3 regions of the Citrobacter meridianamericanus genome follow, and region 2 is predicted to be linked to each of the others. Evidence: predicted binding sites of a transcription regulator. Region 2 holds the regulator's gene; each other region holds the start of a gene.
The links. Region 2 encodes PhoB, which activates phosphate uptake and scavenging genes when phosphate is short. Its sites were predicted from a motif close to CTGTCATAAAACTGNCNNAT; they were not measured.

Region 1 (5,310 bases), 990 kb from region 2:
AGAGATTGCCGGATTAGGCACAGTCGCCATCCGGCAATGACGTATTACTCGTCGTGGTCTTCCCACGCCATTGCGCGTTTGACCGCTTTTTTCCAGCCGCTGTAACGGAAGTTACGCTCGGTGGTTTCGATGCCTGGACGGAATTCACGCTCGATGACCGCTTTCTCTTGCAACTCATCCAGATTCTGCCAGAAGCCTACTGCCAGACCAGCCAGGTACGCTGCACCCAATGCGGTGACTTCGCGGACTTCCGGGCGCTCAACGCGGGTGCCCAGAATGTCAGACTGGAACTGCATCAGGAAGTTGTTGGCAACTGCACCGCCGTCAACGCGCAGGGCGTGAAGACGAATTCCGGAGTCAGCCTGCATTGCTTCCAGTACGTCGCGGGTCTGGTAAGCGATAGACTCAAGCGTTGCGCGGATGATGTGGTTGGAGTTTACGCCACGGGTCAGGCCGAAGATGGCGCCACGTGCATACGGGTCCCAGTACGGTGCGCCCAGGCCAGTAAATGCCGGAACGACGTACACGCCGTTGGTGTCTTTCACTTTGGTGGCGAAATACTCAGAGTCGAATGCATCGCTGATGAGCTTCATTTCATCGCGCAACCACTGAATGGATGCGCCAGCCATAAATACCGCACCTTCCAGCGCGTAGTTCACTTCCCCGGTCGGTCCGCAGGCGATAGTAGTCAGCAACCCGTTTTCGGACTTAACGGCTTTCTCGCCGGTGTTCATCAGCATGAAGCAGCCGGTACCGTACGTGTTTTTCGCCATCCCTTCCTTCACGCACAGCTGACCAAAGAGAGCCGCCTGCTGGTCACCGGCAATACCGGAGATAGGAATACGAATGCCGCCTTTACCACCAATGTTGGTCTGGCCGTACACTTCAGAAGAACGACGCACTTCTGGCAGCATGGCGCGCGGAATATCCAGCGCATCCAGCATCGTGTCATCCCAGTCCAGGGTATGGATGTTAAACAGCATGGTACGTGAAGCGTTGGTGTAATCCGTGACGTGTACGCGTCCCTGCGTCATTTTCCAGATAAGCCAGGTGTCCACGGTACCAAACAGCAGTTCGCCGCGACGAGCGCGCTCACGTGAGCCTTCAACGTGGTCGAGGATCCACTTCACCTTGGTACCGGAGAAGTACGGGTCAATCACCAGGCCGGTGTTGTTACGGATATACTCTTCCATGCCATCGCGCTTGAGCTTTTCGCAGATATCCGCGGTGCGACGACACTGCCACACAATGGCGTTATAGATTGGTTTACCGGTTTCACGCTCCCAGACGATGGTGGTTTCACGCTGGTTAGTAATACCGATTGCTGCAATTTCATCGGAACTGATATCGGCTTTCGCCAGAACTTCAACCAGCGTAGAGCTTTGGGTTGCCCAAATTTCCATTGGGTCGTGTTCTACCCAACCTGCTTTCGGGTAGATTTGCTCGAATTCGCGCTGTGAAACGGCAACGATATTCGCATCGTGGTCCATTACGACCGCGCGGGAGCTGGTGGTGCCCTGGTCGAGCGCAACGATATATTTTTTTTCAGTCATAATTTTTGTCCCGTAGTCACATTACAGCGAAGCTTTTTGTTGAGTGTTGGCCGCCGCGTCTTTTTCTTCAATCACGCAGACATCGCACGGTAAATGGCGACCAATCAGTTTGCGATATGCCCATGCGCCCAAAATCGCGCCGGTAATTGGGCCAAACACCGGTACCAGGAAGTAAGGGATATCACGACCACCCGTGAAGGCAATCTCACCCCATCCGGCCATCCAGGCGAAGAGTTTCGGTCCGAAGTCACGTGCCGGGTTCATCGCAAAACCTGTCAGCGGACCCATGGAAGCACCAATAACGGCAATCAACAAGCCGATCAGCAGTGGTGCCAGCGGACCACGAGGTACACCGTTACCATCGTCGGTCAGAGCCAGAATCAGCCCCATTAGAATAGCGGTAATGACCATTTCAACCGCGAAGGCCTGCACAAAATTGATATGCGGGTTCGGATAGGTGGAGAAAGTACCTGCCAGACCCAGGCTCTCGGTACTGCCGCGCACGATATGGTTAGTTTGTTCGAAATCGAGGAATAGATTGTAATAAAGCCCGTAAACCAGTGCCGCTGCGCAAAAGGCGCCGGCAATTTGCGAAATAATAAAAGGGATAACTTTGCGTTTATCAAAACAGGCGAACAGCCAGAGTGCGATGGTTACCGCGGGATTCAGGTGTGCACCAGAAACGCCTGCGGTCAGATAGATAGCCATCGCTACCCCCAGGCCCCAGATGACACTGATTTCCCACTGACCAAAAGTAGCCCCGGCCACTTTGAGTGCAGCGACACAGCCCACACCGAAGAAAATCAACAACCCGGTACCGAGGAATTCAGCAATGCACTGGCCTTTTAAGGTTGAGGTTTGACTCATAATCGGATCCTGAAGAGAGATTAATGTTTATGTGCGAGAAGGTCACTGACATCCCCGGAGCCGGTAGGCACACTGTTAATTTATCGTTAACGCTCAAAAACGAGAAATATCGAAATTAAAATGTGTGTACTGCATCAACAAAATGAGCGTTATCGCGCCATCTGGCGGTATTTGTTATACAAAAATAGTGTGAGCTGAATCATTTCAATGATCAATTCGTTAACACTTAAGAGTTATGACAGTAATGTCACCAGGAGAAAGACGAAAAGTGTTGCAAACCGCAATCTGCGCGGGATGCCGCTGGACAGCGATGGCGCGGCTTCATACAATCGGAGCTAAGTAGAGTGCGCTCGTTTTTATTAAGGCGTCGCCGGTTATCGGGACGAGGATTTTTATCCATCAACGCCTTGCAATTCAGGAGAGGTATGACGATGTCATTAGAAGTGTTTGAGAAACTGGAAGCAAAAGTACAGCAGGCGATTGATACCATCACGCTGTTACAGATGGAAATCGAAGAGCTGAAAGAAAAAAACAACTCACTGTCGCAGGAAGTTCAGACTGCACAGCAGCAGCGTGAAGAGCTGGAGCGTGAGAACAACAACCTGAAAGAACAGCAGAATGGCTGGCAGGATCGTCTGCATGCCCTCCTGGGTCGTATGGAAGAAGTCTAATTCTGATTTCTTTAAAAAGGCATCCATAATGGATGCCTTTTTACTATGTAGATATTAGGATATCGTAACTTTTAAATTTCAAAGAATACGATATGACAAAAAGAAACGATATTATTGATAATTCGGATCGATTTATCACCAGTGATATTAAATATGGCCTTATCTATACAGAGAATCTAGGATGGATTGATTTAGGCCATGCTAATCCAGCAGGGGCTGAAAGATTATGGTTTGAAATGATAAGCGCTCGTGGTGGTGATAGCGAATTTTATGAAGTAAATTATCATCAAAGTATGTCCAAAAACATTCATGGCCTAAATATTAATACTGGTATATATCGTAGATTTATGGTGCGACGAGGATTACCGGAACGAACCTTACAAGGTATTGCTTTATCGATATTCTTAGGTACGTCACATCGCTTCGAATCCTTGCAGGATTTTTGGCCTTACGTATATTTAACGGATAGTGGCTATAGTGCTGAAGATTTGGTATCGAACTTATTTGGTTTTTACCAAGCTGTAAATTATGCAGATTACACCTCTCGTCTTCGGATCTGTTCGAAAGAAAAGGCTTATCGTATCTGGGACTTCTATGGTCCTGTTGGTGAGTATAAAAACAAAAGCGTTATTCCGTTACTATTTCCTGACCCAATAGATAAGGATAAGAAACATGAACCCTACTCAGGGGAATTACCTTTATTTATGGATATAATAAAACCTGTTGCGAATCCAAATTATGTTCGGGAACTCCGCATATGAAGTTCAGGAAATCAGGTTTTATTATTGTATTTATGATTTTAATTTCGCTACTTTATTGCTGTTTCATGTTGAGCATCTTTACAGAAAAAATCTATACACAGCAGAATTTATTATTCTATCATCTGCTAACACCGACACCTCTTAAACAGGTTCCAAGGGTATCCAGCGACTGGTTTTTTGTAAGCTATTCAGATGAAGGTAGCCATCTTCAACTCAGTGAAATAATTTTTACCGGAATACAAAAGAGTGACCTTCAGATAGCTGAGGATAAATTAAATGCTTATATCGAAACTTATCCTGCCAGTCGTGAGATGATGAGCGTCGTTGCCGAAGAAAAAAATGAAAAGTATGATATTAAAGTCATTCATTACGAATCAAATGAATGAAAAAAAGGCCATCAAATTTGCTGATGGCCTTTTTTACTTACTCGATATCAAGCGGGTCTTCGGAGAGGATTATCCCGGTGTTGTCAGCGTACAGGTGATCGCCGGAGAAGAACGTTACACCGCCAAAGTTGACGCGTACATCGCTTTCTCCAATACCTTCCCCTGCGGCACCGACCGGAATTGCGGCAATCGCCTGAATGCCGATATCCAGTTCTTCCAGATCGTCTACCTGACGGACTGAGCCGTAGATGACCAGACCTTCCCATTCATTCTGTACGGCCAGTCGAGCCAGTTCGGCATCGACCAGCGCACGACGGACAGAACCGCCGCCATCGACCAGCAGAATGCGACCACGGCCGTTTTGTTCGAGCAGATCGTACAGCAACCCGTTGTCCTCGAAACATTTTACCGTGATGATTTGTCCGCCAAACGACGACCGCCCTCCAAAGTTAGAGAACAGTGGTTCCACGACGTTGACATCTTCCTGATAGATGTCACAAAGCTCGGATGTATCGTATTTCATAGGCTCAACGTTCAGTTGCTGCGAGAATTTTTAGTATATCGCGCTATGTGTACTGTTGGCAAAATCATCAATTGTTAATTGATATTTGTCAGTTAAAGAGACCACTGACTCAAGAAAATTCCAACGACAAACAGCAGGTTAGTTAACAGTGCCGCTTTTACGGTGCGTTCCAGCATCGGGCGCATTGCCTCAGGGTTCATCTCACGCATCACGTATCGCGCCTGTTTAATCAGCAACGGAGCGGCGAGAACAAACAGCCATCCCCACAGGCTTTGCAGTGAGAACAGGTTAAACAGCGCCAGACAGACCAGCGTGCCCATCAGCAGACAGGCGTGGTAGCGGCGGGCATTGACGGCGCCTAAACGCACCACCAGCGTGTTCTTGCCGTTCTCTCTGTCGCTGTTGATATCGCGCAGATTGTTGACGTTGAGCACGGCAGTTGCCAGCAGGCCGCAGGCGGTGGCAGGCAGAATGAGCGCCGGAATCAGCGTATGCGCCTGCAGATACCAGCTTCCCATAACGCTCAGCCAGCCGAAGAACACCAGCACG
Region 2 (5,310 bases):
GAGCTGAGTAATCTGTTCCGTATGCGCGGTGATTTGCGCCTGCAAGGTATGACGCAGGCTCAGCTGGTGAAGCTGCTGCTCGTGTTCTTCCTGAGCGGCAAGCCATGGGACGATATCATCCTGAGGTTGCAGCGTTATGTTGAGGCTGGCGGTGACTGTCTGCCATTCCAAAGTAAGCGCTTGCTCCTCCTGAGAAAGCGTCTGTACTTCGCGTTCATCTCGCTGAAGCTGCTGAGTTATTGCTTCGAGCTGACCGCGTAGCGTTGACCCTTCATCGGCCAGCGCCTTGACCTCTTTTTCCAGTGCTTCACGTCGCGTCTGATTCACGCTCAGTTCGAGCGTGTGATAGCGTTCAATTGCCGGATGAGCGGTCGAGCCGCAAAGCGGGCAAGGCATGCCGGATTGCAACAATGCCCGTTGGCTTTCCAGATCTTTGATGCGGGCTTCTTGCTCGCAAATGACTCTCACATCAGTAAGTTGCTGATTTTTATCTTTATAGCGCTGACGTTTTTCGGCTAATACCACGTTACGTTGCGTCAGCTCTTGCTGACGCTGCACAAGCGTGGTGCGTAACTGCGCCAGTTGCTTTTGCTTCGGTGCAATTTGCCCGTGCAGATTGCTCAACCGCTGGCGTAATGGGCGAAGCTGCGCATGCTGCGCCAGCGCCGTCGCTACCTCTTGCGGCGAAAGAGTCAGCGAGGGTTGCGTCAGAGCATCGAGCTTGCGCGTATCGTTCTCCCGTAGCTGCTGCCACTGGCGCAGTTGGGTTCTGGCGTCGGACTGCTGGGCCAGAAGCGCTTTCCATCCTGCCAGTTCGCTACTCCATAAGCGGAAGTTTTCATGCTCCTTCAGCCAGTCGGTTAACGTTTGTTGTCCGGCGAGCATGGCGGCTGACTGCGTTTGCGCCTGCTGACGAATACGACCGCGCAGCGCTAAGCTGCTTTGTAAGCGAGCATTTACTTCCTGAATCTTCTGTCTTGTGCGGTCAATAGTAGCCGTTTGTTCCTGGATTCGCTCCCAGTGCGGACGTAACGCTCTGGCTGGCAGTGCCAGGCTCAGTACTGCCAGCTGCGGCTGCGCATCTTCTTGCGCCTGAAGCACTGCCTGTAATGCCTGCTGGTGACGGTTTAAATCCGCCTGTAGCTCATTTTGCCGAATGAGCCAGTTGAGGTGCTGTTGCTGGGCTTGCTGGCTGGTAAGGTATTGTTTTTCTTCGTCAGTAAGTGCCTGCAAACTTTCCGTCAGGGACTGTACCTGCTCTGGCGCTAACAGCGCCACGCCGCTGGCCTGGGCCTGCAGTTTTTCCAGCTCCGTGCGCGCTGATTTGTGCTTTTCAAATACCATCGCCGAAATCTGTCCGTAGATCTCGGTGCCGGTCAGCTCTTCCAGCAGTTCGGCGCGCTCTTTCGGTTTGGCATTGAGAAATGCGGCAAACTGCCCCTGTGACAGCAGCATCGAGCGGGTAAAACGGCCGTAATCCAGCCCGGTAAGCTCGGCGGTCATCTCCAGTTTGTCTTTGACTTTATCGGCGAGGATTTTTCCGTCGGCGCAGCGGGCCAGCTCTACGCGCGGAACCTGCAGATTGCCCTCTGGCTGATTACGCGCCCGGTTCTGGCTCCAGAATGCGCGGTAGGCTTCGCCTCGCACCTCAAATTCCACCTCGGCCAGACACTCTGCGGTGTCGCGGGTCATCAGGTCGTTTTGCGACTGTGACACGGTATTCAGGCGCGGCGTTTCGTGGTACAGCGCAAGGCAAATTGCGTCCAGCAGGGTGGTTTTTCCCGCACCCGTGGGCCCGGTGATGGCGAACAGCCCGTTGCTGGCAAAAGGTTCTGCCGTAAAATCGACTTTCCATTCTCCCTTCAGGGAGTTGAGATTTTTCAGGCGCAGGCTGAGTATTTTCATGCTTCAGCCTCCCCCGCAAGCGTCTGTACGGTTGCGCTAAACAGCTGATTAAGCCGCTCGCGCTGCGGTTCTTCGAGTTCTTCCAGCGCCAGGCGGCGGTCAAAAACCTCCGCCACGCTCAGCTCGCTTAATGTTTCACGACGTTCATTGGCCATAATACGTTCGCGCTGTTCCCGACTGCGGCGCACCAGTAACACCTCTACCGGTAAATCTTCGGTCAAGGCCTGGATTTTACGCTGCATATCATGCAGATAGTCATCGGTGGTAATTTCAATATCCAGCCACACCGGCGGCTCTTGCTGTACGTTGCGCCACTGTTCAAGCTGGGCGGTTATGGCGGCTAGATCGCCTTTCAGTACCGCAAGTTGCTGCGTGATCGGTACGGTGATATTTTCAACGGCGCTGAGTTTCCCGGCATCAAAGCTCACCAGATGCACGCATTTGTTTTTGCCGCACTCGTCAAAACTGAGCGCAATCGGCGAGCCGCAGTAGCGAATATGCTCTGTGCCACCAATAACCTGCGCCCGGTGAATATGGCCCAGCGCGATGTAGTCCGCCGGAGGGAAGTTTTGCGCCGGGAAGGCGTCCAGCGTACCGATATAAATCTCACGGACGGCGTCACTTTTACTGGCGCCGACAGTGGTCAAATGCCCGGTCGCAATGATGGGCAGATTCTGGTCACCACGTAGCGTGCAGGCGTCCTGATACTGCTGCTGGTAATAGTCGGTGATGGCTGACAGCAAATGCTGCTGTTTCTCTTGTCCGGTCAGCCCCGCCTGGCTGGTTATGATGTCGCGCGGACGTAAGAAAGGAACCGGGCACAGGATCGCCCCCGGCGTGCCGTCACGTTGCAGTAGAACCTGCGGCGCATGACCGGCGCTGGCAACGACTGTGGTGTTGAGAAACGCCAGAATATCGCGGGACTCATTGAGTGTGGCGACGGAGTCGTGGTTGCCTGCCAGTACCACCAGATGACAGCCGGTTTGCTGCAGATTAACGACAAAACGGTTATACAGCTCACGGGCATAGCTTGGCGGTGAGCCGGTATCAAAAATATCGCCTGCCACAATAATGGCATCCACCTGATGGGATTGTGCCGTTTCCAGCAGCCAGTCGAGAAAGGCCTGATGTTCAGCGGCGCGGCTCTTGCTGTAGAAATTTTGGCCCAGATGCCAGTCAGACGTGTGAAGGATGCGCATAAGAGTTCCATGACGATAAAACAATGGCGGGGATTATAACCCTGCATGGGAGAGAATATCTTGTCTCCGGGCTGTCATAATTCAATGGCCTGCGTTAAACCTGGATGATCTTTTCATAAATCTGTCATAAATCTGACGCATAATGACGCCGTATTGATACTGATGATGACAAGCAACTAATAACAGGGCAAATCATGGCGAGACGTATTCTGGTCGTAGAAGATGAAGCTCCAATTCGTGAAATGGTCTGCTTCGTGCTCGAGCAAAACGGTTTTCAACCCGTAGAAGCCGAAGACTATGACAGTGCTGTGAACCAACTCAATGAACCCTGGCCGGACCTCGTCCTGCTTGACTGGATGCTTCCCGGTGGCTCGGGTCTACAGTTTATTAAACATCTCAAGCGTGAAGCGATGACGCGGGACATCCCGGTGATGATGCTGACGGCGAGGGGAGAAGAGGAAGACCGCGTTCGTGGTCTGGAAACCGGCGCGGATGACTATATTACCAAACCGTTTTCTCCTAAGGAGCTGGTGGCGCGTATTAAAGCTGTTTTGCGTCGTATTTCGCCGATGGCAGTGGAAGAGGTTATTGAGATGCAGGGGCTAAGCCTTGATCCCACCTCGCATCGCGTGATGACTGGTGATGATCCGCTGGATATGGGGCCGACCGAATTCAAGCTGTTGCACTTCTTTATGACTCACCCAGAGCGTGTCTACAGCCGCGAGCAACTCCTCAATCATGTCTGGGGAACCAATGTATACGTGGAAGACCGGACTGTCGATGTGCATATCCGCCGCTTACGTAAGGCGCTGGAGCACAGCGGACACGATCGTATGGTGCAGACGGTTCGCGGAACGGGATATCGTTTTTCGACCCGCTTCTGACTGACAAGAATCAGGGCCTGAAGGATTAGGCCGTTTAGGGAGTAAGGCGTTTGCTAGAACGATTGTCATGGAAAAGGTTGGTACTGGAGCTGATCCTGTGCTGCATACCGGCATTTATCCTTAGTGCTTTTTTTGGTTACCTGCCCTGGTTTTTACTGGCGTCGGTAACGGGCCTGCTTATCTGGCATTTCTGGAATTTATTACGTTTGTCCTGGTGGCTATGGGTCGACAGAAGTATGACGCCCCCGCCGGGGCGCGGCAGTTGGGAACCGCTGCTGCATGGGCTGCATCAAATGCAGTTGCGCAACAAAAAACGTCGTCGTGAACTGGGTAATCTGATTAAGCGCTTTCGCAGCGGGGCGGAATCGCTACCCGACGCAGTGGTGCTAACCACCGAAGAAGGCGGTATTTTCTGGTGTAACGGACTGGCTCAGCAGGTTCTTGGACTGCGCTGGCCGGACGATAGCGGGCAAAATATTCTTAACCTGCTGCGCTACCCGGAATTCACACAATATTTGAAAACGCGCGATTTTAGCCGGCCCATCAATCTGGTGCTCAATACCGGACGGCATCTGGAAATTCGCGTAATGCCCTATACCGATAAGCAATTGCTGATGGTGGCGCGCGACGTTACCCAGATGCATCAACTGGAAGGTTCACGACGTAACTTTTTCGCCAATGCCAGCCATGAACTGCGTACCCCGCTGACGGTGCTGCAAGGCTATCTGGAAATGATGCAGGAGCATCCGTTAGAAGGGACAACGCGCGAAAAAGCGCTGCATACCATGCGTGAACAAACGTACCGGATGGAAGGGTTAGTGAAGCAACTGCTAACGCTGTCAAAAATTGAGGCTGCGCCAGCGCTGCAATTGAATGAGAAGGTCGATGTGCCCATGATGCTGCGCGTGGTTGAGCACGAAGCGCAAACGCTGAGCCAGCACAAACATACGTTTACTTTTGATGTTGATAACAGCCTGAATGTGCGGGGTAACGAGGAGCAGTTGCGTAGCGCTATCTCGAATCTCGTCTATAACGCGGTGAACCATACGCCTGCGGGAACGCACATTACCGTACGCTGGCAGCATGTGCCTTCGGGGGCGGAATTTTGTGTGGAAGACAACGGTCCAGGCATTGCCGCCGAGCATATTCCACGCCTGACCGAGCGTTTTTATCGCGTAGACAAGGCGCGATCGCGGCAAACGGGCGGGAGCGGACTCGGGCTGGCCATCGTGAAGCATGCCTTGCATCATCACGACAGCCGTTTGAATATCGATAGCGAACCCGGCAAAGGGACGCGATTTAGTTTCGTGATCCCGGAACGT
Region 3 (5,310 bases), 490 kb from region 2:
CACAGGGCATCGCCGGCCTGGAGCACACCGATAGGGACAAAAATCAACGCCGCAATTAATGACCCTACCGCAACGGTAGCCGGGCCGTGTTCCGCGCCGGCACGTTGCCCGGTAAGAATATAGATTGCCCAGCAGGCACCAGCCCCCAGCGCCAGCGCAGCACCGGTTAAATCGACGTGAGAAACGTCCTGACCTAATGGCAGCAGGAACCACAGTCCGAGTACAGCCAGTGCAACCCAAATGAAATCCACCGGACGTCGGGATGAAAATAGCGCTACCGCGAGCGGGCCGGTGAACTCCAGCGCCACGGCAATTCCCAGCGGTACGGTCTGAATTGACAGGTAGAAGAGGTAGTTCATCCCGCCCAGCGACAGGCCGTAAAACAATAGAGGAAGACGTTGCTCTTTGGCGAATCGTAAACGCCAGGGTTTAAAGAAGGCGATAAGGATGAGGGTGCCCAGTGCAAGGCGCAGTGCAGTCACCCCCGGTGCGCCAACGAGAGGGAACAGCGATTTTGCCAGAGATGCTCCACTTTGAATGGAGGACATAGCAATCAGCAAAACCAAAATAGGCAACCAGACTGGCGCTTTACGTAACGACCCCGGCATCCTTTCTCCTGTCTAAATATGTCAATAGAAGTAAAACAGCGAGTGTAATGGAAATACACTCATGTGGTTGAGTATTCGTTGAAAAAAAAATTGCTCAGTTCCGTACAATGGGATGAAAGTGATGGATTAATAATCTGTGTGATTAGGAATAATCTGGATGAATGTGCCATATTGTGCGCGCAATAATGGCAGTTTACGTTAGAAAAGTGATGTTAATTGAAAGAGATAGCGGGTTTCTGAAATGTTCTGTTACATGAAAGACCCCGTTAGACATCGCTAATCGCAAAGAGTTTCCCATTAATTTTTGGTATATTTAAAACTTAAGATTTACTTGAAGCACATTTGAGGTGGTTATGAAAAAAATTGCATGTCTTTCAGCACTGGCCGCTGTTCTGGCTTTCTCCGCAGGTACTGCTGTAGCTGCTACTTCTACCGTTACCGGTGGTTACGCTCAGAGCGATGCTCAGGGCGCAGCGAACAAAATGAACGGTTTTAACCTGAAGTATCGTTACGAGCAGGACAACAACCCGCTGGGTGTTATCGGTTCCTTCACTTACACTGAAAAAGATCGTACCGATGCTTCTGGCGACTACAACAAAACCCAGTACTACGGCATCACTGCTGGCCCGGCTTACCGTCTGAACGACTGGGCGAGCATTTACGGCGTAGTGGGTGTTGGTTACGGTAAATTCCAGAACGCAGCATCCCCGGCTGACAACCACACCACCAGTGACTACGGTTTCTCCTACGGTGCTGGTCTGCAGTTCAACCCGATCGAAAACGTTGCTCTGGACTTCTCCTACGAGCAGAGCCGTATTCGTAGCGTTGACGTTGGCACCTGGATCGCTGGCGTGGGTTACCGCTTCTAATCACTTCGGTGATATAAAAAATCCGCCTCTCGGGGCGGATTTTTTTTGCCTGCAATTTGAGCTGTTAGCGAGATTTGGTCTCGAAGATGTCGGTACCAAGGTGGTTGTAATCCACCTTCTGCAGCTTAAAGTTGGTGATATACACCGGACCGGCCTTTTTCTCTGAGATAAAGCGGTAGCTGTTGGTAATTTCTTTTGCGCTGATCCCCGTCCACTGCGAGAAAAAGCTCAAGAAATCATTCGCTGAGCGACGGGCTTTAATCACCTGATGCGCTTTATCATCGCTCGACAGCACCATGAAAGGCACCTGGAAATTCTGCTGGAACTGATCGTCATGCGCCAGGTACTGCACCTCTTTTCCACGCTCTTTAAAGGCGAGGCCATGATCGGAGAAATAGACCATCGAGAAGCTATTGCCGCTGTTACGTAACTGTTCGTAAAGCTGGCGCAGCAGGTCATCCGTCTGCGTCATGGTGTACAGGTAACAGGAGGTCTCTTTTGACTGGACAAAAGTTTCGTATTTTCCTTGCGTACGGTCGCAGGCCTGCGGATGCGAGCCCATTAAATGCAGTACGATCAGCTGCGGCTGCGTGCGCTCGGTTGCCAGCACCTGGGCGGTCATCTTCAACAGCGCTTCGTCGCGGGTGTTTTTGTCTGCTTCGAAATCACCGTTTTTGAGGAACTGAACTTCATCTGCTCGCTTCGCAATACTGGCAATAGCCGTATCGTATTCACCAATCTGTCCCTGATTGGAAAACCACCACGTCTGGAATCCTGCGCGGTTGGCCAGAGTAACAAAGTTGTCCTGGAACTGGGGCTTATTATCAACTACCCGATTCAGGGTTAAGCCGAGTGATTTTTGCGTAGAACCACTGGCGGCAATGTAATCCGCGAAGATATAGCCGTTAACCGAGCTGGCAAACGGGGTGTTATCCCAGTGGCCGCCAAACGCGCCTAACGCATCGCGGCGGGCGCTTTCGCCGATCACCACCACGTAGGTGTGATACTTCGGCTTCACGGCGGTTACCGTCCAGCTGTCTTTGACGCTCGACAGCTTCGCCATACGCTCCTGCTCGTCGAGCACTTCGTTGTTATTGACGATCACGTCCTTGGCAAATCGGAAAACCGGATAGCCGGTATCTTTCAGCTTGAACACGCCACCCCAGGCCAGGTTTTGCACCGGGTTAACAAAGAACGCGACAATGCTGAATAACAAACAAACGCTGTCGAACTTATTCCAGCCGCGCTTTTGTTCATCTTTTTTACGACGTACGGCGATAACACCAAGGGCGAAAATAAACATGCCAACCAGATAGCTGTACCACGGGAAGATGGTCAGAATTTCGGTGGACTCTTCCATATTGGTAGAGTGTAGGGCCAGTAGCGTGTTGAAGTTCGGCGAACCGTATGCCTGGCCGAACGGAAAATACATTGCCGCAATCAGCGAGCAAATGCCAATCAGCGCTTTCTGCGCGCGCGGCGCACTGCGCCACATCAGCATTAATATACAGGTGAAAGCAACGCTATAGAGCAGGCTAAGCGGATAGCCCAGCGCAAGATTGATCAGCAGAGACTGTAAGAAATAGAGGCCAGTCCACGGACTAATCGCCCGGCTGCGAGCAATGATTGAATCTTTGAGGGTTAAATTCATATGCCACTGTTACAAAAACGCCATGTGCTTACCCTGGCGCTAAGGGTCATTGCCTGCCTGAGAGAGCGAGAAGAGGGATAGGGTCCGCATCCGCGAGCCGCAATATACGCAGGGCTGCGAAAAGATAGAGTGTGTGCAAGAGAAGGTCAACTACTACAAAGAAATTGTTTTGCGAGGGACGTGGCAAAACTGACAAAAAGAAGGGTTATTGGCACAAAAACGATCGCTGTATTCGGGTGACCGCAGGAAAAAGAAGCGGCGTACCGCAACGCCGCATTATTTTTCTGAAGGTTTATCCTGCTCTGGTTTGCTGTTAATCATGTCGCACAGCATAGAGATCAGCATTAACCGTACTTTAAAGGGAGAGTGGCTAAACACGCGTATACACCTCTTAAATTCATTCATATAAACCTCCTGACTTCACGATCCCATCAGTCCGTGAGGGATGTCTTTATTATATACAGATATAGCACAGGCTATATTATATAGCTATTGCTAAAACGTTAATTTTTTGTGCCCACGCAACTCTGGTTTACAATGAGCCTTCTCTAATCAGATGCCGTTAACGCGTCACAGTAACGAGGAAGCAGAATGAGTCGTCGCGCAGGTACGCCAACAACAAAAAAAGTGACGCAATTGGTGAATGTCGAAGAACACGTTGAAGGGTTTCGTCAGGTTCGGGAGGCGCATCGCCGCGAGCTGATTGATGACTACGTAGAGCTGATTTCCGATCTCATTATTGAGGTGGGGGAGGCGCGCCAGGTTGATATGGCCGCGCGGCTTGGGGTTTCCCAGCCGACGGTTGCCAAAATGCTTAAGCGCCTGGCTTCCGTCGGGTTGATTGAAATGATCCCCTGGCGGGGCGTGTTTTTAACCGCAGAAGGAGAACGGCTGGCTCAGGAGAGTCGGGAGCGTCATCAGATCGTAGAGAATTTCCTGTTGATTTTAGGCATCAGCCCGGAAATTGCCCGTCGTGACGCGGAAGGAATGGAGCATCACGTCAGTAAGGAAACGCTGGAGGCTTTTAGCCGGTTTACGCAACAGCAAGGAACAGGCTCTGAATGAGTTTCCCTTTACTACGCGCCTTGCAGCGCGATCGCTTTTTCCAGCTGTTAATCATCGTCGGGGTTGCACTGAGCCTGTTCACGCCATTTGCGCCCCGGCTGTGGCCAGGTGCCATTGACTGGCACACGATTATTACGCTTAGCGGCCTGATGTTACTGACCAAAGGGGTCGAGCTCAGCGGCTATTTTGATGTGTTAGGGCGAAAAATGACCCGCCGCTTCAACACAGAACGCCAGGTGGGAATATTTATGGTGCTGGCGGCGGCGCTGCTGTCGACGTTTCTGACCAATGATGTGGCGTTGTTTATTGTTGTTCCGCTGACGATCACCCTGAAAAAATTATGCGCTATTCCGGTGAATCGCCTGATTATCTTTGAGGCGCTGGCGGTTAACGCCGGATCGTTGCTCACGCCAATAGGTAACCCGCAAAACATTCTGATGTGGGGGCGCTCTGGCTTGTCATTTGCCGCATTTACCTGGCAAATGGCGCCGCTTGCGGGGGCCATGATGCTGACGCTGGTGGTGCTGTGCTGGTTCAGTTTCCCGAATAAAGCATTGCATTATCACACCGGTACGTCCGCGCCTGACTGGCAACCGCGTCTGGTGTGGAGCTGTCTGGCATTGTATATCGTCTTCCTGGCGGCGTTGGAGTTAAAACAAGAGCTGTGGGGGCTGGCAATTGTCGCTGCAGGGTTCATGGTGCTGGCTCGCCGCGTGATCCTCAGCGTTGACTGGACGTTGCTGTTAGTGTTTATGGCGATGTTTATTGATGTGCACTTGCTGACGCAACTCCCGGCCTTGCAGGGGATCACCCACCAGATTGGCACGCTTTCAGCGCCGGGGCTGTGGTTGACGGCCATTGGCCTGTCGCAGTTTATCAGTAATGTTCCCAGTACAATTTTGCTGCTGAACTACGTCCCGCCGACGCTATTGCTGGCCTGGGCGGTCAATGTGGGCGGCTTTGGGCTGTTGCCGGGTTCGCTGGCGAATCTTATTGCTTTGCGCATGGCAAACGACCGCCGGATCTGGTGGCGTTTTCATTGGTATTCGATGCCGATGCTGATATGGGCGGCGCTGGTGGGGTATGGTTTGTTGCTGATGCTGTCATAGCGGCGCAG

Region 1: a site for PhoB is predicted at 2,643-2,662, ahead of NMD08_RS24605 (MIP/aquaporin family protein). Genes of this name have one in related genera too.
Region 3: a site for PhoB is predicted at 3,135-3,154, ahead of NMD08_RS17690 (phosphoethanolamine transferase). Genes of this name have one in related genera too.

What each region holds. Positions count from the first base shown of each region.
Region 1 is NZ_CP101036.1:5,067,419-5,072,728, reverse strand. Features, by position in the region: gene glpK (glycerol kinase GlpK) at 45-1,553, opposite strand; gene NMD08_RS24605 (MIP/aquaporin family protein) at 1,575-2,420, opposite strand; gene zapB (septal ring assembly protein ZapB) at 2,846-3,091, shown strand; gene NMD08_RS24595 (hypothetical protein) at 3,184-3,852, shown strand; gene NMD08_RS24590 (hypothetical protein) at 3,849-4,238, shown strand; gene rraA (ribonuclease E activity regulator RraA) at 4,276-4,761, opposite strand; gene menA (1,4-dihydroxy-2-naphthoate polyprenyltransferase) at 4,854-5,310, opposite strand, start outside.
Region 2 is NZ_CP101036.1:4,079,208-4,084,517, reverse strand. Features, by position in the region: gene sbcC (exonuclease subunit SbcC) at 1-1,905, opposite strand, end outside; gene sbcD (exonuclease subunit SbcD) at 1,902-3,104, opposite strand; gene phoB (phosphate response regulator transcription factor PhoB) at 3,299-3,988, shown strand; gene phoR (phosphate regulon sensor histidine kinase PhoR) at 4,039-5,310, shown strand, end outside.
Region 3 is NZ_CP101036.1:3,586,030-3,591,339, reverse strand. Features, by position in the region: gene rhtA (threonine/homoserine exporter RhtA) at 1-608, opposite strand, end outside; gene ompX (outer membrane protein OmpX) at 962-1,477, shown strand; gene NMD08_RS17690 (phosphoethanolamine transferase) at 1,542-3,128, opposite strand; gene mntS (manganase accumulation protein MntS) at 3,405-3,533, opposite strand; gene mntR (manganese-binding transcriptional regulator MntR) at 3,720-4,193, shown strand; gene NMD08_RS17675 (anion transporter) at 4,190-5,302, shown strand.